2 linked regions of the Nonomuraea africana genome follow. The protein of the gene in region 1 interacts with the protein of each later gene in a pairwise test. Links are inferred from orthologs where the notes say so. Each region holds a gene or a part of one and is shown on either strand. Other genes may lie near its edges. The genes, in order: nth and aceE.

Region 1 (9,346 bases):
GCCCGAAGCCGGCGTTGAGCAGCTTGAAGGCGCTGCGCCCTCCGGCCTTGGCCGGCGCCATCAGCAATCTGATGAAGCGCCCGTCGAGGAAGCGGCCGAGGCGCTCGGGGGCGTCGAGGAAGTCGAGTGCCGAGCGCGAGGGCGGCGTGTCGACGATGATCAGGTCCCACTCGTCCGAGCGGCGCAGCTGGCCGAGCTTCTCCATCGCCATGTACTCCTGCGTGCCGGCGAAGCTGGAGCTGAGCGACTGGTAGAAGGGGTTGGTCAGGATCTGGCGGGCCCGCTCCGGATCGGCGTGCGCCTCGATGATCTCGTCGAAGGTCCGCTTCATGTCGAGCATCATCGCGAACAGCTGGCCCTCGCCCGAGGAGTGGACCAGGCGTGGGGTGTTGTCCAGCTCGGTCAGGCCCATCGACTGGGCCAGCCGGCGGGCGGGGTCGACGGTCAGCACGACCGCGCTGCGTCCCCGCTCGGCCGCGCGCAGCCCCAGCGCCGCGGCGGTCGTGGTCTTGCCCACGCCGCCGGAGCCGCAGCACACGACGATGCGGGTGCCCCTGTCGTCGAGGATCGCGTCGACGTCGAGCACGGGCGGGACCCTGGTCATGCCGCTCCCTTGGTGCAGATGGCCTCGGCCAGCTCGTACAGCCCCGCCAGGTCCACGCCGTCGGCCAGCAACGGCAGCTCGTAGCACGGGACCGCCGCCGCCATCAGCGAGGCGCGCTCGGTCTTCTCCAGTTCGGTACGGCGGGCGTGCTCCACGACCTCCGCTGCCAGGGCGTCCGCCACGGCAGAGGCGTCGCCGGCGCCGTCCGCGAGGCCTGCCGCCTTGAGCCCGAGCGCGATCTCGCCCGCGTCGAATCGTCCTTTGACAGCGGAGTCAAGTGTCGCCTGCGGAAGCAGTGATTCACGGACCATGTTGATGAAGATTCCACCCGCGGGAAGACCTGCCGAGCGCAATTCGGTAATGCCGTCGAGAGTTTCCTGAACCGGCATCTCCTCTAGAACCGTCACGAAGTGGACAGCCGTCTCGGGAGACTTCACCACTCCGCTCACGAGATCCGAGTGGTTCTTGATGGGCCCCACGCGCGCCAGGCCGGCCACCTCCTGCGTCACGTTGAGGAAGCGGGTGACGCGGCCGGTGGGCGGGGCGTCGAGCACGACGGCGTCGTAGACGCGCTTGCCGTTCTTGCCGCGCCGCCGTACCGCCTCGGTCGTCTTGCCGGTGACCAGCACGTCGCGGAAGCCGGGCGCCACGGTGGTGGCGAAGTCGACGATGCCCATCTTGGCCAGCGTGCGGCCCGCCCTGCGCATGCCGTAGAACATCTCGAGGTACTCGAGCATGGCCTCTTCGGGGTCGATGGCCAGCGCGTAGACGTCGCCCCCGCCGGGGGCGACAGCGATCTTGCGCTCCTCGTACGGCAGCGGCGGCAGGTCGAAGATCTGGGCGATGCCCTGCCTGCCCTCCACCTCGACGAGGAGGACCTTGCGACCGCCCGAGGCCAGCGCGAGGGCGAGCGAGGCGGCCACCGTCGTCTTGCCCGTGCCGCCCTTACCGGTCACGACGTGCAGCCGCACGCCGTCCCAATCGGTGTCCCTTGCCGTCACATCTGCCAGGCTACCGAACGGTTACTTGTGTCCCTCTTTGAGATTGCTCACAACCCCGCCCCCACCGGGGGATGGCGAGCTCCACCCGCGTGCGCGAACGTGCGGGTGGGATGGGGGCAGGCGTTCTTGGGTTCTTAGGGACGTGGGTCCATTCCTCGAAGACCTCGCCATCTCCCGCGTGCGGGGGCGTGCCGGGTGGATGGTGCGGGCTGGGGTTCTTGGGTTTTTCCGGGGGCGGCGGCGCGTGGCCGGTGTGCGTGGGCGGTGGTCGTGGGTGGGTCACTACGCTGGCCCTCATGAAGAAATGGGAGTACCTCACCGCCCCGGTGCTGATCCACAACACCAAGATGATTCTCGACAACTTCGGCGCCGACGGCTGGGAACTGGTCCAGATCGTGCAGGGTCCCGACGGCCAGGGCCTGGTCGCCTACTTCAAGAGGGAGAAGGCATGACCCCCGAGGAGAAGCTGGCCGAGCTCGGCCTGACGCTGCCCGAGGTCGTGGCCCCGCTGGCGGCCTACGTCCCGGCCGTGCGCAGCGGCGACTACGTCTACACCTCGGGCCAGGTCCCGATGGTCGACGGCAAGCTGCCCCAGACCGGCAAGGTCGGCGCGGAGGTGAGCCTCGAGGAGGCTCGCGAGCTGGCGAAGATCTGCGCGCTCAACGCCCTGGCCGCGGTCAAGTCGCAGATCGGCGACCTGTCGAAGATCAAGAGGATCGTCAAGGTCGTCGTCTTCGTGGCGAGCACGCCCGACTTCACCGCCCAGCCCCAGGTCGGCAACGGCGCCAGCGAGTTGCTGCGAGACGTCCTCGGCGACCTCGGCGTGCACGCCCGCAGCGCGGTGGGCGTCACCGTGCTTCCGCTGGACGCCCCAGTGGAAGTGGAGCTGATCGCGGAGGTATAACCGAGTGATGTTCTGGAGGAGGTCATGTGGACAACGGCATCCCGCTGCCCGGTGAGTTCGGCGAGCGAGCACGAGACATCCTGGCCGGACGGGTCCAGCCGGTCCCCCCGAGGGACGCCGCCACGGTGGTGATCCTGCGTGACAGCCCTCGCGGTCCGCAGGTCTACCTCCTCAGACGCAAGGCGAGCATGGCCTTCGCCGCCGGCGCGTACGTCTTCCCCGGCGGCTCGGTCGACCCGCGCGACACCGACCACGCGGTCGCGTGGGCCGGGCCCTCGCCGAAGGAGTGGGGCGAGGTGTTCAACGCCGACGAGAAGACCGCCAGGGGCCTGGTGTGCGCCGCTGTACGGGAGACCTTCGAGGAGTCGGGGGTGCTCCTTGCGGGTCAGGGAGAGGACACGGTCGTCGCCGACACCACCGGCGACGACTGGGAGGCCGACAGGGTCGCGCTGATCGACAGGAGCCTGGCCTTCGCCGACTTCCTCGGCAAGCGCGGCCTGGTGCTCCGCTCCGACCTGCTCAAGCCGTGGGCGCACTGGATCACGCCGGAGATCGAGGTCAAGAGGTTCGACACCAGGTTCTTCGTCGCGGTGCTCCCCGAGGGGCAGCGCACCCGCGACGTGGGCGGGGAGGCGGACAAGGTGGTGTGGCGGCGTCCGGCCGAGGCCCTGGGCGGGGAGTTCTTCCTGATGCCGCCGACCCACCGCACGCTCACCGAGCTCTCGGCCTTCGGGAGCGTCGAGGAGGTCATGGCGGCGGAGCGGGAGATCGTCCGCATCATGCCCCGAGCGGTGGAGATCGACGGCGAGATGCGGCTGATGGCATGAGCGGTCTGTACCTCCCGCTGGCGGGCCCCGACGGCATCCGCACCGACCACGCGGAGAACCTGCTGGCGCCCAACCCTTCGGAGATGACCCTGGAGGGGACCAACACCTGGGTGATCGGCACGGACGAGGTGGTCGTCGTCGATCCCGGCCCCGATGACGAAGCGCATCTCCAGCGGATCGTCCGGCACCTGGGTCGGCGCAGGGTCGTCCAGATCCTGCTGACGCACGGCCACCACGACCACAGCGGCGGCGCAGGACGCCTCGCCGAGCTGGTCGGCGCGCCCGTGCGGGCGCTCGACCCGCGGCACCGGCTGGGTGACGAGGGGCTGTCCGACGGCGACGTGATCGAGGTCGGCGGCCTGGAACTGAGGGTGTACGGCACGCCGGGGCACTCGTTCGACTCGCTGTGCTTCTGGCTGCCCGCGGATCTCGCCATGCTGACCGGCGACACCGTGCTGGGCAGGGGCACGACGGTGATCGCCCACGACGGGAACCTGGCCGACTACCTGCGCACGCTCGACCGGCTGCGCGCCGCGGCCGAGGAGCTGGGAGCCGAGACGCTGCTGCCGGGACACGGGCCCGCGCTCGCCGACCCGCTGCACGCGCTCGACGGCTACATCGCCCACCGGCGCGAGCGCCTCGACCAGATCAGGGCGGCGAGGGCATCAGGCGCCACGACGCCGCGCGAGATCGTGGAGATCGTCTACGCGGACGTCGACAGGGCACTGTGGTTCGCCGCCGAGATGTCCGTGCGCGCCCAGCTCGACTACCTGGACCGGTTGTAGAGCCGTTCCATGTCGAGGATGACCACGGCCTTGGCCTCGATGCGCAGCCAGCCGCGCTGAGCGAAGTCGGCCAGCGCCTTGTTGACCGTCTCCCTCGAGGCGCCGACCAGCTGCGCCAGCTCCTCCTGGGTGAGGTCGTGGTGGACGCGCAGGCCGTCGTCGGTCTTGGTGCCGAAGCGCTCGGCCAGGTCGAGCAGCGCCTTGGCCACGCGTCCCGGCACATCGGTGAAGACCAGGTCGGCCAGCACGTCGTTGGTGCGGCGCAGCCGCTGCGCCAGCGCGCGCAGCAGGTGGAGCGCCACCTCGGGGCGGCCGGTCAGCCATGGCCGCAGGTCGTCGTGGCCGAGCCCGGCCAGCCTGACATCGGTCAGCGCGGAGGCGGTCGCGGTACGCGGGCGTGGGTCGAACAGTGACAGCTCGCCGAACATCTCGCTCGGCCCGAGCACGCTCAACAGGTTCTCGCGGCCGTCAGGGGCCGTGCGCGACAGCTTGATCTTGCCGTCGAGAACGACGTAGAGCCGGTCACCGGTCTCGTTCTCGCTGAACAGGGTCTGACCCTTGGACAGCTGAACCTCGGTGATGCTCGTGCGCAGCGCGGCGGCGCTCTCGCGGTCGAGCGCGGCGAACAGGGGGGCCTTGCCCAGCACGTCTTCGGTGTTCACTCTGCCTCCTCAGCAGCCATTGTGACCTACCCCACTGCAGAGGTCAGGAGTGACCCATGCGAAAAGGCTCAAGGGGACGCCACCTGCTGGTCGCCACGAAGTTCCCTGGACGGAGTTTACGGACTGAACGCGACAAAGCGTTACTCAACGGATCGCTTCCCCCGCACGTAGCCGCTGGCCATACGCTTGCGGGATGGAGACCCGGCTGGCGCTGGTACGGCGGGCGCGACGGATGAACAGGATCCTCGCCGAGACCTACCCCGACGCGCACTGTGAGCTCGACTTCACCAACCCCCTCGAGCTGCTGGTTGCCACGATCCTGTCGGCGCAGTGCACGGACAAGCGCGTCAACATGGTCACGCCCACGCTGTTCGCGAAGTACCCGACCGTCGACGACTACGCAGGCGCGGACCCGTCCGAGATGGAAGAGATCATCAAGTCCACCGGGTTCTTCAGGGCGAAGACCAACAGCATCATCGGGATGGCCCAGGCGATATCCGCGAAGCACGGCGGCGTCGTGCCCGGCCGCCTCGCCGACCTGGTCGCCCTGCCCGGAGTGGGCCGCAAGACCGCCAACGTGGTGCTCGGCAACGCCTTCGGCGTGCCGGGTCTGACCGTCGACACGCACTTCCAGCGGCTGGTGCGGCGCTTCGGCTGGACCGAGGAGGCGGACCCGGTGAAGATCGAGCGGGTGGTGGGGGAGCTGATCCCCAAGCGCGAGTGGACCGTGTTCTCGCACCGGGTGATCTGGCACGGCCGGCGCATCTGCCACGCCCGCAGGCCGGCCTGCGGGGTGTGCCCCCTGGCGGCGCTCTGCCCCTCGTACGGCACCGGCCCCACCGAGACGGGTCAGGCGGCCAAGCTCGTCAGGTCGGGTCCCTTCTCGTAGCTGACAGGACCGGGCGAGGGAAGCCCGGAAAGGCGTGATGTGTTGGAGTCAGACGTGACCGACGTCCCCGCATGGCTGGACAGGCTGGCCGCCCGAGCCGTCCACACCCCCGTCCCCCAAGGGCTGCGCCCGCCCGCTCGTGGCGGGCGGCCCGCCGCGGTGCTGATGCTCTTCGGCGAGGGCCCCGACGGCCCCGACCTGCTCCTCATCCAGCGCAGCTCGCGCGGTCGCAGGCACGCGGGCCAGCCCGCCTTTCCCGGCGGCGGCGTCGATCCCGAGGACGGCGGGCCCGTGGGCGCGGCGCTGCGGGAGGCCGCCGAGGAGACGGGAATCGATCCCGCGGGGGTCAAGGTGCTCTGCACCCTCCCCGAGCTGTTCGTCTGGCGCAGCGACAACCGGGTCACCCCTGTCATCGGCTGGTGGCACACGCCCTCCGCGCACTACGCCGCGGCTCCCGACGAGGTCGAGTCCGTGGAGCGGGTCCCGATCGCCGAGCTGGTCGATCCGGCCAACCGGATCATCCTGCGCACCCCGACGGGGCACCAGGCTCCCGCCTTCAAGGTGCGCGGGCTGCTGGTGTGGGGGTTCACCGCGATGGTGCTCGACGCGGTGCTGCGCGAAGGCGGCCTGGAGCGGCCGTGGGACACCGGCAGGGTGGAGGACCTACCCCCCGACGTCCTCGACCTGGCTGCCCGTGGCTAGCGCCAGCCCGAGCGTCGCCCAGTCGGCCACGTCGTCGTCGCTGTCACGCATGAGCGCGCGCAGCGCGGCGAGCCCGGTCGGATCGGGCGGCCGGCCGCACACGTTCGGCAGCGCGTAGGCGGCGCCGTACCTCACCCTGGCATCCGGGTGGCCCGACAGTTCGATCACCGAGGGCAGGGAGCGCGGGTCGCCGAGGTGGCCGAAGGCGATCAGCACGGAGAAGAGCACCATGGGGTCGTCCTCGCTGGCGGCCAGGAAGCGCAGCACGGGCAGCGCCCTGTCCTTGAAGGTGGCCAGCTGGCCCATGATGTCGATGCCCAGCAGGCGTTCGGCGACCTGCTGCCCCGCGCACAGCCGCCTGGCCTCCGTGAAGGTCTCCAGATCGCCCCGTTCCTGTAGCGTGGAGATCACATGCCAGCGAACGGGGCCGCCGGGATCGGTGTCGCCAAGTGCTGCCTCGATGAGATCGCGCATCATTTAGAGGGTATTTCCGCCGCCGGGGCCGTCGTAGCCGAAGACGTGCACGCTTGACCGTCCCGGTGGATACCTTTGAAGCGTGCGCGGTGATCTGCTCGACCTCATTCTGATCGGCCTCGTGATCGCCTTCGGCATCTCGGGTTACCGCCAGGGCTTCGTCATCGGCGCCTTCAGCTTCGTGGGGTTCATCGGCGGGGCCCTGCTCGGCATCTTCATCGCGCCGCCGATCTCCAAGGCCGTGGTCGAGGGGGAGACCGAACAGGCGCTGCTCGCGATCGTCATCGTCTTCCTGACCGCGACCGTCGGCCAGTTCGCCTCCTCCACCATCGGGGCGGTGGTCCGCAGCCACGTCACCTGGGAGCCCGCCAGGGTCGCCGACGCCGTGGGCGGCACGTTCGCCAGCGCGCTGTCGGTGCTGGTCATCGCCTGGCTCATCGGGTCGCTGATCGTCTCCACGTCCTTCACCGTGCTCAGCACCCAGGTAAAAGACTCCCTGCTGCTCAACACCGTCGACCAGGCGCTGCCCGAGGCCGTGCGCAACTGGCGGCCGCCGTTCAAGGACTTCATCGACAGGTCCGAATTCCCTCCCGTCTTCGACGCCATCGCCAACGGGCCCTTCGTCGAGGTGGACCCGCCGGCGCCGCGCAGCCAGCTGCAGGGTCCCAAGCTGCAGCGGGCCCAGCGGGCCATCGTCAAGGTCCAGGGCACCGCGCCGAGCTGCAGCAAGCGCATCGAGGGCACCGGCTTCGTCTACGCTCCCGACCGCATCATGACCAACGCGCACGTGGTCGCCGGCGTCACCAGAGACCTGCGCGTCACCACGCACGACAACAGGTCGCTCGAGGCCGAGGTCGTGGTCTACAACCCCAAGCGCGACATCGCCATCCTCCACGTGCCCAACCTGGGCGTCCAGCACCTGGTCTTCGACAGCACCGCGGAGAAGGGCGACAACGCGATCATCGCGGGCTTCCCCAAGGGCCAGGGCTTCACCGCCGAGGGCGCCCGCATCCGCGTCAAGCAGATGGCCAAGGGGCCCGACATCTACCGCAGCAGCGAGGTCGAGCGCGAGGTCTACGCGATCCGCGGCAAGGTCCTGCCCGGCAACTCCGGCGGCCCGCTGCTGACCGTCGAGGGCAAGGTGTTCGGCGTCATCTTCGCCGCGGCCACCAACCAGGCCGAGACCGGCTACGTGCTGACGGCGGGCGAGGTCAGGCCCGACGCGGTCAAGGGCCAGAACGACACGACGCCCGCCGACACCATGGAGTGCGACTAGCTACAGCGCGGCGGCGACGGCGTCGATCGCCGCCTCGGGGTCGCTGTCCTCCCGCAGCGCCAGCGCCACCCCCGCCACCTCCTCGTACGGCCTGCCGTACCGCTGGATCCGCGCGGCGCCACGGGCCAGCAGCGTGAGCGCGCCCCGCCCGTTGCCGCGCTGCAGGTGGGTGAGGCCCACGCAGATCTGCGCCAGCCCCTGCCACAGCTCACGCTCCTGCTCGGGGGCGCACTTCCACCTGCCCTCGAAGACCTCGTGCGCGTGGAAGGGCCGGTGCGCGCCGAGGAGGGCCATGGCGTCGGTCATGGCCTGCTCGGCGCTGGGCGCGTAGTCGTCGGGGACGCGCTCGACGCCCTCGGCGCCGTGCGGGAGCGGCCTGCCGTACTCGTCGCGCGGTCTGGCGTTGCGCGGACGGCCCTGCGGGTCCCTGTCCCTCATCGGTCGGGCTCGGGGTCGGCCAGCCACGCCAGCAGCTCGGCGTCGAACACCTCGGGCGCCTCCTCGTGGGGGAAGTGGCCCGTGCCCTCGAGCAGCCGCCACCGGTACGGCGCGGCCACGTAGCGGCTCGAGCCCTGCGCGGTGCGCGGCAGGATGCATCGGTCGAGCGCGCCGTGCAGCTGCAGAGTGGGTGCCTCGACCTCGGTGCGCATGGCGCGGGCGTAGCGCAGGCCGTCGGGACGCACCTGGGAGCGGCCGAACCAGCGGTGGTACTCCAGCGCGCAGTGCGCGACGGTGGGGATGCCGAAGGCCTCCCGGTAGACGCGCGAGGTGTCCTCTTCGGGCCAGCCCGGCCGCGACCAGGTATCGAGCAGCTGCCCGACCAGCTCGCCCTCGCGACGGGTCAGCCGCCGCTCAGGCAGGAACGGAAGCTGGAAGCCCAGGGTGTAGCCGCTGGCCCTGAGCTGGCCGAACGGGTCGGTCAGCAGCGCGCCGCGCAGGCGGAGCGGATGCGGCGCCGACACCGCTACCAGGCGGTGCACGGACTTGGGGTCGGTCACGGCCATCGTCCAGGCCAGCAGCCCGCCCCAGTCGTGGCCGACGACGATGGCGCCGGTCTCCCCGAGCGCGCGGATCAGGCCCGTGGCGTCGCCCGCCAGGGTGGGCAGGTCGTAGCCGCGCGGCGGCTTGTCGCTGCCGCCGTAGCCGCGCAGGTCGACGGCGACGGCCCGGTAACCGGCCGCGGCCAGGCTCTCGAGCTGCCGCCGCCAGGTCCACCAGAACT
Region 2 (9,831 bases), 6.9 Mb from region 1 along the record:
GACATCGAGCGCGACAACGTAGGAACTCATAGCGGTCATCCTGAGGGGCGGTGGCAGGTCAACGGCTATGAACGATAGCGCACCTAATGTCGAGAAAGACCCAGCACTCTGTTGAGCGCCGCCTCGACCTCGTCGGCCAGGCCGGGCGGCGGCGCCGAGCCCGTGGGCGCCGACAGTCGGGCGAGCCGTACGGCACCGCAGGACCGGCACTCGACCTCGCCGAGCCGGCAGATGAGCGACGAGGAGCCGCAGGACTCGCACACGTCGAGTTCGAGGTCGTGCGACAGCTGGCAGTCCGGGCAGATGAGCACCTGGACCTCGCCGCGTACCCCGCGCCGCCACGGCGAGGCACCGCGGACCGGGTCGGTCTGCCGGGCCCCGCACTGGTAGCAGGGCATGGTTTCCCTCCGTTAGGACAGAGCCTTGAGATAGTCGGCGACGTCACGCGCCGAGGAGATCGGGTTGACGACCGACCACCTGATCACGCCCTCGCCGTCGATGAGGAAGGTCCCGCGCTTGGCGAGCCCTTTCTTCTCATCGAACACACCGTACGCCTGAGCGACCTGTCCGTGGGGCCAGAAATCGGAGAGCAGGGGGAACTCGTACCCCTCCTGCTCCGCCCATGCCCGCTGGGCGAACATGGAGTCGACGGACACGCCGAGCACCCTGACGTCGGCGGGCAGGTGCGGAATGAGCTCGTCGCGCACCTGGCCGAGCTCGCCGCGGCACACGCCGCTGAAGGCGACCGGGTAGAAGATCAGCAGGACGCGGCTGCCGCGCAGGCCGGAGAGCCTGACCGGCGTGCCGTGCTGGTCGGGCAGTTCGAAGTCGGGAGCCATGCGATTCATCCTGCCGTACGACCCCCTCGGGGCCGCACGGCAGGCGTCAACGTCTGACTAGCGCCGGCCCTTGGGCGCCACAAGCCTGGTCCCCGACCAATCGGGTGCGGCGGAGATGCTGCTGGTCTGGGAGAGGCCCGCCGTGGTGGCGTCCTCCCCGATGTCGCTCGGCTCCACGTGGCCGTCTCTGCCTGCCTTGGGAGTCAGGAGCCAGATCTGGCCCGCGTCGGCCAGAGATCGCATGGCGTCACTCAGAGCGTCGAAGAGGTCCCCGTCGCCGTCGCGCCACCACAGCAGCACCACGTCGGCGACTTCGTCGGTGTCCTCGTCGAGTAGCTCGGTGCCGGTCAGGTTCTCGATGGACTCGCGAAGCTCTTCGTCGCAGTCCTCGTCCCAACCGATCTCCTGCACCACCTGACCCGGCTTGAGGCCGAGTCGTTCGGCCAGGCCGCGCTCGCCCTGCGCCTGACCCGCGGTCGCGCTCACTTGTATCCCTCCTGATATGCGGTCATCGCTTCGGGACAGTCCACACGCTGTGACCCTCAGTCGTCAACGGTCGCCACGAGGACGGCCGTACTCTAGACGGATTAATCAGACAAAAACGACAGGCGAACCTGGCGTTCACTGTTGTCGACGTTGAGGTCGACGACGGCGATCGACTGCCAGGTGCCCAGGGCCAGCCGTCCGCCCAGGACGGGCACCGTGGCGTAGGGCGGGATGAGCGCCGGCATGACGTGGGATCTGCCGTGCCCCCGCGAACCGTGGGCGTGTCGCCATCGATCGTCGCCGGGCAGGAGATCACCCAGCGCCGACAGCAGGTCGTCGTCGCTGCCGGCGCCGAGTTCGATGATCGCCACCCCCGCCGTGGCATGGGGCACGAAGACGTGCAGCAGCCCGTCGCCGCCCGCCGTGCCGGCGAAGGCCTCGCATTCACCGGTGATGTCGTGCACCGTCTCGCGCGACCCGGTGGTCAGCGAGATGATCTGGGATTTCACATGGAAATCCTACTTGGGCTCGACCACCGCGTCCGGGCCGGGGAAGACCAGGCCGGTGTGGCCGTCGTCGAACCTGACCATGTAGGGAGGCCCGCCGTCCGCGCCGCGGACCTCGATGATCTCTCCGATCCGGTCCCTCTCGCCCACGGTGCTCCCGTGGACGTGGAGCCGGTCTCCAACCGTCGCGTTCATACCTCCACCTTCGTACGGCGGGCGCGATTGGAAAAGCCCCTGTTCTCACTAGAGAGCAAGAGCGAATGATGACCAAAACGTTACCCGTCGGCAGACCCCTTCTCCTGTGGCGCTACGCTGGCGCGCGGCCACTCGCGGCGGACCGATCGGGGCGCCGAGTGCCTGCCAGAAATTTCGTAGCTTTTCCGGGGTTGTTAAATCCGCACCTGGATGTAACCTTTGGTGGCGATTCGTCCTACCATCGGTGGTCTAGGCCACCACTTATGGCCCTGCCAGCAGGGACGTTCTGGTTACCGGTCAGTAGAGATGCACTTTCCGGAGTTAGCGACCAGGATGGAAGGCGACCCAGACCAGACATCAGTCGATCCTCGGAAGGCGAGACCCAGTGGCTTCCGGACGCCAGCGTTTCTCGATCATCAGCGACGGCCTACCCAGCCAGCTGCCTGATGTCGACCCCAGCGAGACCAACGAGTGGCTCGAGTCCCTCGACAACGTCATCAAGACCGAGGGCCGCACCCGCGCCCGCTACTTGATGCTTCGCCTGCTGGAGCGGGCCCGCGAGCACCAGGTCGGCGTGCCTGGCCTGCGCAGCACCGACTACATCAACACCATCCCGCCGGAGCGCGAGCCCTGGTTCCCCGGCGACGAGCACGTCGAGCGCCGTATCAGGGCCTACATCAGGTGGAACGCCGCGGTGATGGTCTCGCGCGCGAACGCGCGCACCAACGTCGGCGGCCACATCGCCACCTACGCCTCCGCCGCCTCGCTGTACGAGGTGGGCTTCAACCACTTCTTCCGCGGCAAGGACCACGGCGAGTCCGGCGACCAGGTCTTCTTCCAGGGGCACGCCGCGCCGGGCATCTACGCCCGCGCCTTCCTCGAGGGTCGCCTCAACGAGGCCCAGCTCGACGCCTTCCGCCAGGAGCTGTCGCACGGCTTCCACGGCCTGCCCTCCTACCCGCACCCGCGGCTCATGCCCGACTTCTGGGAGTTCCCGACCGTGTCGATGGGCCTGGGCCCGATCGGCGCGATCTACCAGGCGCGGTTCAACCGCTACCTGCTCAACCGCAAGATCAAGGACACCTCCAGGAGCCACGTCTGGGCCTTCCTCGGCGACGGCGAGATGGACGAGCCCGAGTCGATCGGTGCGATCGGCCTGGCCGCCCGTGAGGAGCTCGACAACCTCACCTTCGTCATCAACTGCAACCTGCAGCGGCTCGACGGCCCGGTCCGGGGCAACGGCAAGATCATCCAGGAGCTCGAGTCGTACTTCCGCGGCGCGGGCTGGAACGTCATCAAGGTCGTCTGGGGCCGCGACTGGGACCCGCTGCTGGCGGCCGACGTCGACGGCGTGCTGGTCAACCAGATGAACACCACGCCCGACGGCCAGTTCCAGACCTACTCGGTCGAGTCGGGCGCCTACATCCGCGACAACTTCTTCGGCGGCGACCCGCGCCTGCGCAAGATGGTCGAGCACCTGACCGACGACGACATCCGCAAGCTGTCGCGCGGCGGCCACGACTACCGCAAGGTCTACGCGGCCTTCAAGGCGGCCCGTGAGCACGTCGGCCAGCCGACGGTCATCCTCGCCCAGACCATCAAGGGCTGGACCCTGGGCAAGGACTTCGAGGCGCGCAACGCCACGCACCAGATGAAGAAGATGACCAAGGCCGAGCTGAAGGAGTTCCGCGACCGGCTCTACCTGCCGATCCCCGACTCCGCGCTCGAGGGTGACCTGCCGCCCTACTTCCACCCGGGCGAGAACGACGAAGAGATCGCCTACATGAAGGAGCGCCGCGCGGCGCTGGGCGGCGTGCTGCCGAGGCGCGTGGTCCGCGCCAAGTCGCTCAAGCTGCCCGGCGACGACGTCTACAAGCAGTTCGCCAAGGGCTCGGGCAAGCAGCAGGTGGCCACAACCATGGCCTTCGTCCGGCTGCTCAAGGACCTCATGCGCGACAAGGAGATCGGCAAGAGGTTCGTGCCGATCATCCCCGACGAGGCCCGCACCTTCGGTCTCGACGCGATGTTCCCCACCGCGAAGATCTACAGCCCGCACGGCCAGACCTACGAGGCCGTCGACAGGGACCTGCTGCTGTCGTACAAGGAGTCGACCGAGGGTCAGATCCTGCACGAGGGCATCAACGAGGCCGGCTCCATGGCCTCGATGACCGCGGCCGGCACCTCCTACGCCACGCACGGCGAGGCGATGATCCCGATCTACATCTTCTACTCGATGTTCGGGTGGCAGCGCACCGGCGACCAGATGTGGCAGCTGGGCGACCAGATGGGCAGGGGCTTCCTGCTCGGCGCGACGGCGGGCCGCACCACGCTGAACGGCGAGGGCCTGCAGCACGAGGACGGTCACACCCCGCTGATCGCCTCGACGAACCCGGCCGCCGTCTCCTACGACCCGTCGTGGGCCTTCGAGACCGCCTACATCGTCAAGGACGGCCTGCGGAGGATGTACGGCGAGCAGCCGGAGAACGTCTTCTACTACCTGACCGTCTACAACGAGCCCTACATCCAGCCGGCCGAGCCCGCCGACCTCGACGTGGACGGCCTGCTGAAGGGCCTGTACAAGTTCGCCGACGGACCGCGGACGGACGGCCCGAAGGCGAACATCCTCTCCTCGGGCGTCGCGGGCCCGTGGGCGATGGAGGCCCAGCGCCTGCTGGCCGAGGACTGGGGCGTGTCGGCCACCGTCTGGTCGGCGACCTCCTGGTCGGAGCTGCGCCGCGAGGCGCTGGCCTGCGACGAGCACAATCTGCTCAACCCCGACGCCGAGCAGCGCGTGCCGTACGTCACGCGGGCGCTCAGCGGCGCCGAGGGGCCGTTCGTGGGCGTCAGCGACTACATGAAGGCCGTGCAGGACCAGATCTCGCAGTGGGTCCCCGGCGACTGGAGCTCGCTCGGCACCGACGGGTTCGGCCTGTCCGACACCCGCTCGGCGCTGCGCCGCCACTTCCACGTGGACGCCGCCTCGATCACCCTCGCGGTGCTCACCAGGCTGGTCAAGCGCGGCGAGCTCGACGGTGAGGTGCTGCGCGAGGCGATCGCGCGCTACCACCTGAAGAACGGCGTCACCGAGGCGGGTGGCGCCGAGAGCAACGACACCCAGTCGATGGGCGTCTGACTCTCGCTCCGATGGAGCCCGTGCCGTTCGCGGCACGGGCTCCATTTTTTCTTCGAACTTTTCCTGGCGAGTCGCGTCATGGATCGGCGGGGGCGTTGTCTTGGATGGTGAGGCGGCGTGTTCAGGAGGGGTGCACGCCGCCTCGCCGTCCTCCCCCGGCGCGACCCGCCGGGGAAAGACGGGCGCGGGGCGGCGTGTTCCTCGCCGGGGTTTGTGACAGGATTTTGTTGCTACTCGATATCGGGGGATATTTCCATGCGCCGCACTCTCACCACGGTCACCGTGACGGCAGGGCTGACCATCTCGCTCGCCGCCTGCGGCACCTCCACCGGCTCCGCCGGAGGAGGCACCACGCCCACCGCCTCGCCCACCGCCGCGGCCCAGAAGATCGCCTGGGGCGCCTGCACGGACCTGACCAGGCGCGGCGGTGACGCGCCGGCCACGCCGGCCGCCACCATGCAGTGCGGGAAGCTGGCCGTGCCGCTCGACTACGGCAAACCCGACGGTGAGACGATCGACCTGGCGCTGATCAGGGTCCCCGCCACGGGCCCTGGCGCGCGCATCGGGTCGCTGGTGTTCAACTTCGGCGGCCCCGGCGCCTCGGGCGTCGACACGATGGCGCAGGCGGCCAAGGCCTTCGGCACGCTCGGCGCGCGCTACGACCTGGTGAGCTTCGACCCGCGCGGCGTGCAGCGCAGCCGCGGCGTCACCTGCGGCAGCGGAGCCGAGATGGACGCCTTCACCTCGCTCAACACGCTGCCCGCCAACGCCGAGACCAGGGCCAAGATCGAGACGGCCACCCGGGAGTTCGCCCTGCGGTGCCAGAAGGACTCGGGGGAGGTCCTGCCGTACATCGGCACCGTCAACGCCGCCCAGGACCTCGACAGGATGCGCGTCGCCCTCGGCGACGCCAAGCTCAACTACTTCGGCATGTCGTACGGCACGCAGCTCGGCGCCGTCTACGCCACCAAGTTCCCGAAGAACGTGGGCCGCACCGTCCTCGACGCCCCGCTGGATCCCAGCGTCACCCTGGAGGAGCGGACGATGGCGCAGACCACGGGCTTCCAGCAGGCCTACGAGAGCTTCCTGAAGAACTGCGTGGCCGAGGGTTGCGAGCTCGGGCCCGACACCGAGACGGCCAACAAGAAGATCGACCGCCTCATGGAACGGTCGATCAACGCTCCGCTGCAGGTCGGCGACCGGCTGCTCACCCAGGGCCTGGCCAGCACCGCGGTGGCCGCGGCGCTCTACTCCAAGCTGAGCTGGCCGTTCCTGGAGAGCGCGCTCGACTCCGCGCTGAAGGGCGACGGCGGCGCGCTGATGTACCTGGCCGACACCTACATCGGGCGCAGGCCCGACGGCACGTACTCCAGCGAGATGACCAGCTTCCCGGCCATCACCTGCGTGGACACCGCCGAGCGGCCCGACGAGGAGGAGCTGATCCGTACCGAGGAGGCGGCGCTGAAGATCTCGCCGCTGTTCGGCAACGCGGGCGCGGGCTCCTTGTGCTCGGTCTGGCCGGTGCCGGGCAGTGACGAGGCCAGGAAGGTGAACGCGACGGGGTCGGGGCCGATCCTGGTGGTGGCGGGCAAGGGCGACCCGGCCACGCCGTACCAGTGGGGGCCGAGGCTGGTCGAGCAGCTCAAGACCGCGACGCTGCTGACGTACGAGGGCGAGGGACACGGCGCGTACCTGTCGGGCAGCCGTTGCGTCGCGGGCGCCGTCAACGCCTACCTGCTGGAGGGCAAGGTGCCCGACTCGGGCGCGACCTGCCCCGCCTGACACCGTGGTGCGCCGGGCCGCCCCGCGGCCCGGAACTCGCGGGAGCCCGCTGGGTCAGCCGCCCTGGGTGTAGATGGTCTTCCAGCGGGAGCACTTGCCAACGGGGCGCTTGGCGGTGCCCCTGCAGACCCGCACCCTGATCTGCAGGACGCCGCCGACGTCCTTGCGGAAGGTGCCGGTTCCGGTGACGCAGTTGTAGACGCCGTGCGTCCTCCAGCGCCCGTTGAGGGAGTTCTGGTAGCGGATGAGCGCCCACGAGCAGCCCTTGCCGTAGGAGTCGTCGAGCTTGCCCGACACGACGAGCCCCGACTGGCCGACGGCGACCTTGCCCCAGGCGGTGGCCCACCCGTCGGTGGAGTGGACGGCGCCCCACTTCCACACGGTCGGGCTCCCCACGGTCGGGTTCCCCACGGTGGTGTTTCCCACGGTCGGGCCGGCGGTGGCGGCGGGCGAGCCGGATAGGGCGAGCGTGGCGGCGGCGGTCAGGCCGATCAGGATGCGGGCTCCGATGCGCACGAGGGTCTCTCCAAGCGGGACGAACGGTTGACGACACACTCAGAGGTATCGCGACGCGCTTGCGTCCGGCTTGGAGTCGGATGTGCGGCCTGGGTGTGAGGGTCGGGTGTCTGGGCGGATGTGCGGGCCGGATGTGCGGGCCGGATGTGCGGGGCCCGATGTGCGGGCCGGTAAATGGCCAGGAAATTGTCGGTCCCGTAGGGAAGAATCATGCTCACTATGGCGATCTCCCCACTTCTTCCTTTCACCCCCGTGCGCTCGCCCTCGGGCGACATCGTGGTGTTCTACACGGGCACCGAGCCGCGCATGACGCCTGAGCAGGCGCTGGCCTTCGCCGACCAGCTCAGGGAGATGGCCGCGCCGTCGGCGGGCCTGGTCACCGCGGCGGCGCTCTGACCGCCCGGCCTCGTCACACTGAAACCATGGATCTGTATGTGCAGCTGGCGCTCACCGCGGCCGAGAAGGACAGGGTCCGCTCGCTCGCGGGCGGGGTTCCCGTGTGGTTCGCCCAGCCGAAGGAGCAGACCGACCGCGACTTCGAGGCGTTCGCGCGCGCGGAGGTCGCGGTCGGCAACTGCCCGCCCGAATGGCTGGAGCGGACGGCTCGGCTGAGGTGGCTGCAGCTGTCGTCCATGGGCATCGACAGGTATCTGGGCCTCGACTGGGCCGAGCTCGGCCGGCGCATCACCGTGACGAACCTGTCGGGCACCTTCGCCGACCCCGTGGCGCAGACCTGCCTGGCCGGCATCCTCGCCCTGTACCGGGGTGTGGACACGCTGGCCAGGCTGGGGGAGCGGCACGAGTGGTCGACCACCCCGCTGCGGCCCGGGTTGCGGCTGCTCACGGGGGCCTCGGTGGTCATTCTCGGCGCGGGCACGATCGCGCGGCGGCTGGCCGAGCTGCTCGCGCCGTTCGGCTGCCGGGTGACGCTCTACTCGCGCAGGATGACGCTCGACGAGCTCGACGCCCTGTTGCCCGAGACCGACGTGCTGGTGGGGCTGCTGCCCGGCACCCAGGAGACCGCGGGGCTGGTCGACGCCGCCCGGCTGGCGCTGCTGCCGCGTGGCGCGATCTTCGTCAACGCTGGGCGCGGCTCGCTGGTCGATGAGGACGCGCTGGTGGCGGCGCTGCGGGAGGAGCGGCTCGGCGGGGCGGTGCTCGACGTGACCGCGACCGAACCGCTGCCGCCCGGCCATCCGCTGTGGAGCAGCCCCCACACGCTGCTGACCCAGCACACGGCGGGCGGCTCCGACCAGGAGTCGGGCCAGATCCTCGAGGTCTTCGAGGACAACTGGCGCAGGTTCACGGAGGGACGGCCGCTGCACAACCTCGTCGACTGGTCGCGGGGCTTCTAGCAGGCCCGGCCGCCCGGAGAAGATCTCCAGGGCGGCCGGTCGATCAACGGGAAGACCGCGCGAAAAAGCGGTCGGTGATAAACGGGAAAGACCGCGACAAAAGGCGGCCGGTCGGTCGATGGGGAAGGCCGCGCAGAAGGGCGGCCGGGTGATCAGTGGGGAAGGTCGAGCAGGAGGGCGGCCGACCAGCTGAAGTTGGAGGAGTTCAGCCGCTCGCCGGTGAGCGGGTTGTAGTTCTCGTGGATCGGCGCGTCACCGCGCAGCCCCGACGCGTTGGACCGCAGCCGCTCGGCGGCCGAGGAGGCGTCGGCGCGGTAGCCGTACCTCGACAGGCCGGTGATCGCGAAGTAGGCCTGGTCGAGCCAGACGGGCCCGCGCCAGTACGCCGTGGCGGAGAAGTACGGCGAGCTCTTCGACACCGTCGGCATCGGCACGAAGGTGCCGAACTCCGCCGGATCGACCAGCTTGTCGCGCACCGCGGCGGCCTGCGTGCGGCTGGCCACACCTGCCCAGAGCGGGATGGCGCCCTCGATGGCCCTGCCCCGCTCGACCAGCGGCCTGCCGGTGGTCAGGTCGATGTCGTAGAAGAAGCCGGTCGCGCTGTCGTACATGTGCCGCTGGATGAAGCGCGACAGCGTGGCCGACTCGCGGGTCCAGCGGGCGGCGTCGCCCGGCCTGCCCGCCACGAGCGCCAGCTTGGCCAGGTAGTCCTTCTCCGCCTTGAGGTAGGCGTTCAGGTCCACCGACTCCTGGTCGGCCGCGTAGCCGACGACCTTTCCCGACGCGTCGCGGTTCTCCAGCATCCGGGTGGCGTCGAAGCGGGGCGCGTTGTCCATCCCGCTCTCCCACGCCATAGCCGCCCGCCGCTCCTCGTCCGTGTTGTTCAGCGGGTCCACGGTGGCCCCGTACTCGGCGATGCCGTCCCTGTCATGGTCGCGGTTGCGGTACCACCACTCGTGGTAGGCGACCAGCTTCGGGTAGAGCTCCTTCACGAACGCGGCGTCACCGCTGCGGCCGAA

What was found.
Region 2: the proteins of nth (region 1) and aceE interact in binary tests that used the Escherichia coli proteins (3 or more experiments, as listed by UniProt). The link is inferred for Nonomuraea africana from one-to-one orthologs.

The regions. Positions count from the first base shown.
Region 1 is NZ_JADBEF010000001.1:7,861,435-7,870,780, forward strand. What follows is about bases 4,021-6,824. They hold nth (endonuclease III), read left to right. Parts: upstream 4,021-4,976; coding sequence 4,977-5,672; downstream 5,673-6,824. Other genes in these bases: H4W81_RS37500 (MBL fold metallo-hydrolase), read left to right, coding at 4,021-4,121; H4W81_RS37505 (Crp/Fnr family transcriptional regulator), read right to left, coding at 4,103-4,783; H4W81_RS37515 (NUDIX hydrolase), read left to right, coding at 5,727-6,374; H4W81_RS37520 (HEAT repeat domain-containing protein), read right to left, coding at 6,336-6,824. In the rest of the region: ATPase BagB, read right to left, coding at 1-604; ATPase BagA, read right to left, coding at 601-1,605; H4W81_RS37485 (Sp36 family protein), read left to right, coding at 1,902-2,057; H4W81_RS37490 (RidA family protein), read left to right, coding at 2,054-2,509; H4W81_RS37495 (NUDIX hydrolase), read left to right, coding at 2,536-3,336; more of H4W81_RS37500, read left to right, coding at 3,333-4,020; more of H4W81_RS37520, read right to left, coding at 6,825-6,851; H4W81_RS37525 (MarP family serine protease), read left to right, coding at 6,931-8,124; H4W81_RS37530 (DUF309 domain-containing protein), read right to left, coding at 8,125-8,562; H4W81_RS37535 (alpha/beta fold hydrolase), read right to left, coding at 8,559-9,346. UniProt on the Escherichia coli protein: DNA repair enzyme that has both DNA N-glycosylase activity and AP-lyase activity. The DNA N-glycosylase activity releases various damaged pyrimidines from DNA by cleaving the N-glycosidic bond, leaving an AP (apurinic/apyrimidinic) site.
Region 2 is NZ_JADBEF010000001.1:958,864-968,694, forward strand. What follows is about bases 2,071-5,359. They hold aceE (pyruvate dehydrogenase (acetyl-transferring), homodimeric type), read left to right. Parts: upstream 2,071-2,411; coding sequence 2,412-5,159; downstream 5,160-5,359. Outside these bases: H4W81_RS04300 (ROK family protein), read right to left, coding at 1-30; H4W81_RS04305 (hypothetical protein), read right to left, coding at 84-398; H4W81_RS04310 (peroxiredoxin), read right to left, coding at 411-848; H4W81_RS04315 (DUF3052 domain-containing protein), read right to left, coding at 897-1,325; H4W81_RS04320 (YjbQ family protein), read right to left, coding at 1,427-1,834; H4W81_RS04325 (DUF1918 domain-containing protein), read right to left, coding at 1,844-2,026; H4W81_RS04335 (alpha/beta hydrolase), read left to right, coding at 5,415-6,941; H4W81_RS04340 (hypothetical protein), read right to left, coding at 6,996-7,457; H4W81_RS04345 (hypothetical protein), read left to right, coding at 7,668-7,853; H4W81_RS04350 (D-2-hydroxyacid dehydrogenase), read left to right, coding at 7,880-8,812; H4W81_RS49150 (MGH1-like glycoside hydrolase domain-containing protein), read right to left, coding at 8,965-9,831. UniProt on the Escherichia coli protein: Component of the pyruvate dehydrogenase (PDH) complex, that catalyzes the overall conversion of pyruvate to acetyl-CoA and CO(2).